Regions from separate parts of the Bradyrhizobium sp. SZCCHNRI20481 genome, predicted to be linked through region 1. Evidence: riboswitches for the same ligand, from Rfam matches in the RefSeq annotation. Region 1 holds a riboswitch; the other holds the start of a gene.
The links. A riboswitch is a leader RNA that binds a small molecule or an ion and turns the genes downstream of it on or off. The one in region 1 is predicted to bind S-adenosylmethionine.
Positions count from the first base shown of each region.

Region 2: it holds a riboswitch for S-adenosylmethionine, as region 1 does, so the genes downstream of both, QX132_RS09210 (O-succinylhomoserine sulfhydrylase) here and QX132_RS20280 (GNAT family N-acetyltransferase) in region 1, are expected to answer to the same signal.

Region 1 is NZ_JAUEUE010000012.1:62,893-66,101, forward strand. Features, by position in the region: gene QX132_RS20270 (glutathione S-transferase family protein) at 1-383, opposite strand, end outside; gene QX132_RS20275 (hypothetical protein) at 681-998, shown strand; gene QX132_RS20280 (GNAT family N-acetyltransferase) at 1,225-1,695, opposite strand; SAM-I-IV-variant riboswitch at 1,741-1,850, opposite strand; gene QX132_RS20285 (energy transducer TonB) at 2,040-2,519, shown strand; gene hyi (hydroxypyruvate isomerase) at 2,663-3,209, opposite strand, start outside.
Region 2 is NZ_JAUEUE010000005.1:62,417-65,625, forward strand. Features, by position in the region: gene QX132_RS09205 (SGNH/GDSL hydrolase family protein) at 1-732, shown strand, start outside; gene QX132_RS09210 (O-succinylhomoserine sulfhydrylase) at 820-2,028, opposite strand; SAM riboswitch at 2,105-2,184, opposite strand; gene QX132_RS09215 (2'-deoxycytidine 5'-triphosphate deaminase) at 2,297-3,209, shown strand, end outside.

The DNA of each region.
Region 1 (3,209 bases):
TGCCGCGCGCTCCAGTTGTTGCGCTCGCTTTCAGGCGCAAGGTGCCGGGCTCCCGAAACGAAATAAAGCGAGGCTGCGAGGCCCGCCTCACCGAGGTGGAGAAACTGCTGATAGGCAGGAAAAGCAACATCATGTGCCGCGGGCGCCAGCGCTGTCGGCCCATACCGCCCCAAGATGTATTCCATGATCGCAACGGACTCGACCATCGTGACGTCGCCATCGCGGATCGCCGGAATGAATCCGGCGGGATTGATCGTCAGGAACTCGGCGTCGTTCTCGACCCCGGCCAGGAGATCCACGTCCCGAAGCCGGTACGGCAGCCCCATCTCTTCGAGCAACCAGACGACACGGAAGCCTCTGCCCTCTCCGAACACAGTGATCATCGCTCGCAACCTCCTCCGTTGTCCGCTCCCAGGACGGCCCTCCGTTCGTCAGCCCGACATGCGGCCGGAGATTTTCTCAGCGGCTCCTCGAACTCCGGCTTGGCGCAGCACATCATGATCAGACTCGAAGATGAAAAGACGCACTAAAGATGTCGGCGGCTAGCCCATCCCAAACCGTCCAAACAGGTGGGAGCACAGCCCGCTTTCAGGTCTGAAGCAGAAGCAGGCGACCAAGGCCCTCAATGGCTGCATTTGACCCATTGCGATCATCGCGGACTGCGGGCAAGGAAGGTTGCAGTGAACGAGGCGATGCTCGGACGCCTATCCGCGCGCGGTAGGGGAAATGAGATGGCGCAAGAAATTATTGCGGCAGCGGGCAATACGGAAGTCCCAGCGTATCTCACGCTTGTTGAACTCGGATATTCGGTCGACCGCCTCGATAAGGGCGGTGAAGAGCACTGGATCGCGAAGAAAGGGACGCTTGAGCTTGTTGCCGATGGCCCGCTAGAACTTCTCGGCCTCTGTCTCTTGAGAAGCGAACGTGGAGCACGCTGGCAGGCAGCCGATAGCGAGATCGACGGGTTCTTGAAACGATTTTACCCGTTGGATAGATGACCGGGATCGCCATCATGTCGTTTAGCGATGTCCGGTTATGTGAAGGGTTTCGGATGCCGGCCGCATGATTGACGGCGCGGCATATTCGGGCGGCCGGCGTCCGAAACCCTCCAAGGGAGGAAACCGCGCATGTTGAGCGGGGTGGCGCGGCAAGCGCTATGGGGATTTGAGCAATCTAAAAGCAGACTTGATCATCTATTCCTTGTCGGCACATCGCCCTCGACCATCATTTCGTCAGCCATCTCTCGAAGTACAAATTGATCGGGTTGGAAACGTAAGCGCCATACGCTGGGCACGGAACGAACCCCTTCGCCCGATAGAGCCTCTGGGCATCGGGAAGAAATTCCGTGGTTTCCAGCCGCAGAACCGGCAGCTTGGCGGTCAGGGCCGCTTCCACGACGCGCGTCAAGAGCCTGCTGCCTATTCCAGTTGCACGAACCTCGGTGACGACATACATGCGCTTCACCTCCCCGGTACCATCAGCGAACACCTGCAGCCCCGCACAGCCAACGGCTTGTCCGGCAATCCGCGCGATAAACATTTGCGTGTCGTCGTGCGCTAGCCGATCAATTGGAGAGCCGTGATTCCTTTCCACCCCGCAGACCTTGTTTAAGAAATCGTCCAGCGCGGTTACGAGGTTAATCAGGTCCTGGGACCTTGCATCGGCCGGCTCAATTTCGATTCTATCGACAGTCATTCTCGTCCCCTTCTTCGAAGAGAGGAGCGCATGACGCCGTGGTGGCTTGTCCCGTTTAGTTGCCGGACCGGCCACATCTTCTTCCGAAGGAAGAAAGCCACCTTGCTCGGGGAGCAGGTTGGCGCTGGGCGTCGGCCCAACTCTTGATGTTGGAGTTGACGATAGCTGGCACGATCGAGCTTGGCAAGCACGCCCCAGTTTGAGGAACAACGCGCGGCCGCTCCTGGCCCAACGCGGACCTTTTCAGCCGACGCTGGCGACGTACGGGACGGGCGCTTCGCGCAACTGCGCCATACCGGCAATTTTTGGTTGTGAATTATCTTCGCGTGTGATGGAATCCGCTTATGAACGCGAGAATTCCTTCGCTGGCCGGTCTGTTCGTACTGCTACTGGCTTCGGCGTCTTTCTCATATGCGCAAACGGAAAGTGTCGGCGCTCAGGCAAGCGCTCGCGAAGCGTGGAAAAAGAAGATTGTAATACTATTAGTGAGCAAGAGAACGTTTCCGCCAGGGGCGGCCGGTCAAAGTGGCACGGCCAAGGTCAAGTTTGTCATTGATCGGCAGGGGAAACTGATTTCCAGAGAACTGGTGGAAAGCGCCGGCTCCGAGTTACTCGATACGGCGGCCCTAAGTATGATTGAGCGAGCGGAACCATTTCCGGAGCCGCCCGCAGAGATGAGCGACGATAGCTTCACCTTTACGGTACCCATCAACTTTGCCAACAGGAAGCAGTTGCCTTGGGCAGGCGGACAATGGCCTGCTGAGTGGGTCGACGAGCAGAAGAAGATTGACACAAAAATTCACGGCATCTGTCGTGGCTGCTAAGGCGTGAGTGAAACTCACGCGCAACAACATTGAAGCTGCGCCATCCTGTAGCGCTCGATGCAATCCATAAGCCTCGCGTGAAGAGACAGGAGCGGCGGCATCTTCCTCGGCAGCAAACCCGGGCTGAATGGCACGTAGTAAACTCAGCTCGCGGGAACGATCGCGCGATCGGTCAGCCAGCCCAGCCCGTCCACCGTCGTCGTCTGCGGCTTGTACTCACAACCGATCCAGCCGCGATAGCCGATCGCATCCAGATGCCGGAACAGGAACGCATAGTTGATCTCGCCGGTGCCGGGCTCGTGGCGGCCCGGATTGTCGGCGAGCTGGATGTGCGCGATGCGGGCGAGATGCTTCTGCATGGTGCGGGCGAGATCGCCCTCCATGATCTGCATGTGGTAAATGTCGTACTGGAGGAACAGATTGTCGGACTCGACCTCCGAGATCAGCTGAAGCGCTTGTGCCGTGCGGTTGAGGACAAAGCCGGGAATGTCGAGCGTGTTGATCGGCTCGATCAAGAGCTTGATCCCCTGCGCTTTCAGCGCGGTTGCGGCAAAGCGCAGGTTGCGGACCAGCACCTGGTTGAGCTCGCGCGGGTCGGCATCATCAGGCGCTATCCCGACGAGGCAGTTGACCTGGCGGCAGTCGAGCGCCCGCGCGTATTCGATGGCGCGACGAACGCCGTCGCGGAAT
Region 2 (3,209 bases), on a different contig from region 1:
TTCAACCGCGTGCCGTGCCTGACGCCGAAGGGCGTCGCCAAGAAGAATTTCATTTCGCTGCCGCACGTCGCCAACAAGCTCGCCTCCGGCCTGCCGGTCGTCATCGTCGCCTTCGGCTCGTCGTCGACGCAGGGCTATGGCGCGAGCGCGCCGGACTACACCTATCCGAATCGGCTCGCCGCGCAGCTGCGCCGGCAATATCCGATGGTCGACATCAGCGTCATCAATGCCGGCGTCGGCGGCGAGGATGCGCCGGAGATGATGAAGCGGCTGGAGACGTCGGTGATCGACCGGCATCCGGATCTCGTGATCTGGCAGGTCGGCACCAATGCGGTGCTGCGCGATCTCGATCCCGCCGAGACCGCCAAGCTGGTCGATGACGGCGTCGCCAAGATCCAGGCGGCGGCCTCCGATGTCGTGCTGGTCGACCTGCAATATTCGCCGCGCGTCAACGAGCGCTCGGAGAACGCCAGCCGCATGAACAAGCTGCTCGGGCGTATCGCCGAGCTGCATCACGCCGGCATCTTCCCCCGCTTCGAGGTGATGCGCGACTGGCACGAGCGGCAGGCGATCCCGATCAACGAGTTCGTGATCTCGGACGGTCTGCACATGAGCGATTGGGGCTACGCCTGCTTCGCCCAGCTGCTCGGCGACGACATCATCCGCTCGGTCGGCCAGGTCAAGCTCGGCATCAACACGCCGGCCAACGTGCTGACCTATCGGCCGATGTGAGAGTGGCGAGTAGGGAATAGCGAGTAGCGAGTAGCGAATAGGATGCAATCGGTACGCCCTATTCGCCATTCTCTATGCGGCCATTCGCTACGCGGCCCTCAGGGCCGCATCCAGATCCTCGATCAGATCGTCGGCATGCTCGAGCCCGGCGGAGAAGCGGATGAAGCCCTCGCTGATGCCGAGCTCGGCGCGCGCCTCCGGCGTCAGCCGCTGGTGCGTCGTCGTCGCCGGATGCGTGACCAGCGTCTTGGCGTCGCCGAGATTGTTGGAGATGCGCGCGAGCTTCAAGCCGTTGAGCGTGCGGAAGGCGCCGGCCTTGCCGCCCTTCACCTCGAAGCCGACCAGCGTCGAGCCGGCGCGCATCTGCTTGCGCACGGTCGCCGCCTGCGGATGGTCCTCGCGACCGGGATAGATCAGCCGCGAGATCTTCGGATGCGCCGCGAGAAAGTCGGCCACCTTCGCCGCCGTCTCGGTCTGCGCGCGCACGCGCACCGCCAAGGTCTCCAGGCCCTTGAGCAGGACCCAGGCGTTGAACGGCGAGATCGACGGACCGGTCTGGCGCATGAAATTGTGGATGTGCTCGGCGATGAACGCCTCCGACGACAGGATCACGCCGCCGAGGCAGCGGCCCTGGCCATCGATGTGCTTGGTCGCGGAATACACCACGACGTCGGCGCCGAGCGCGAGCGGGCTCTGCCAGATCGGGGTCGCGAACACGTTGTCGACGATCAGCCGCGCGCCACGGGCGTGCGCGATCTCGGCGATCGCGGGAATGTCCATCACGTCGAGCGTCGGATTGGTCGGGCTCTCCAGGAAGAACGACTTGGTGTTCGGCCTGACCGCCTTCTGCCATTGGTCGAGGTCGAGCCCATCGACCAGGGTCGATTCGATGCCGTAGCGCGGCAAGAGATCTTCGACGACGTAGCGGCACGAGCCGAACAGCGCCTTGGCGGCGACGACGTGATCGCCGGCACGGAGGGGAGCGAGGATTGCCGTGGTGACTGCGGCCATGCCGGTTGCGGCCGAGCGGCAGGCCTCGGCGCCCTCGAGCTCGATCATGCGGCGCTCGAACATTGCCGTGGTCGGGTTGGAGAAGCGCGAATAGATGAAGCCGGGATCCTCGCCCTTGAAGCGCGCCTCGCACTCCTCGGCGGTGGCGTAGACGAAGCCTTGCGTCAGATAGAGCGCCTCGGCGGTCTCGCCGAATTCGGAACGCAAGGTGCCGGAATGCACCAGACGGGTTTCAGGACGATAGCGGGCGAACGACGCCGGGGCCTTCGCGGGGGACTTCGACATGTGACCTCCATCGTGACCACCGCCTCCAGCGATGGGCACAAAAAAACCGGCCTGGGAAAACTCCTCACGGCCGGGATCACAATCGTCCCCGGCCTGTTTAGCGACTTATTTAACGTGGCTGCAAGCCGGCCGGCTCAAATCACCACGGGATAAGTCGTGCTCATAGTCGCAACCGGCCTTTCCGTCAAGCCAGCCATCGGATAACCGGTAAAAAGACCCTATATAGGCTCGATAAGCCGCCGTTCCGGCGCCTGCAAAGGATCAGGTCTTGCCGTTTTCGCTCAGCCCCGACGCCCACGGCATCCTCCCCGATCGCATGATCGTGGCGATGGCGGAGGCTGGCCTGATCATCCCCGCATACGATTTTGTCGAAAGCCAGATCCAGCCGGCGAGCCTGGACCTGCGGCTCGGCGACATCGCCTATCGCGTGCGGGCAAGCTTTCTGCCCGGGCCGGGCGCGACGGTCGCCGAGCGTATCGACGAGTTGAAGCTGCACGAATTCGCGCTCGCCGACGGCGCAGTGCTGGAGACCAACTGCGTCTACATCGTGCCGCTCTTGGAGAGTCTCGCGCTGCCGAAGGACATCGTCGCGGCCGCCAATCCGAAGAGCTCGACCGGGCGGCTCGACGTGTTCACCCGCGTGATCGCCGACGGCACGCGACGATTCGACATGATCGGAGCCGGCTATCACGGTCCGCTCTACGCCGAGATCAGCCCGAAGACGTTTCCCGTTTTGCTGCGCGAAGGCTCGCGCCTGTCCCAGGTCCGCTTCCGCTACCGCGACGCGGTTCTGTCGGAGGACGAACTGATCGCGCTGCATCAGGCCGAGCGGCTGGTGGATCGCGATGATGCGGATCTCGTCGGCGGCGTCGCTCTTTCCGTCGACCTGTCCGGCAGCAATGCCAACGGCTATGTGGGCTATCGCGCCAAGCGTCATACCGGCGTCGTCGACGTCGACCGCCGCGCCGGCTATGCTGTGGAGGAGTTCTGGGAGCCGATCAAGGCGCGCCCCGACGGCAGCCTCATTCTCGATCCCGGCGAGTTCTACATCCTGGCTTCGAAGGAGGCCGTGCAGGTGCCGCCGGACTACGCCGCCGAGATGGTGCCGTTCGATCCGCTCGTGGGCGAATTCCGTGTCCACTATGCCGGCTTCTTCGATCCCGGCTTCGGCTGTGCCGGCG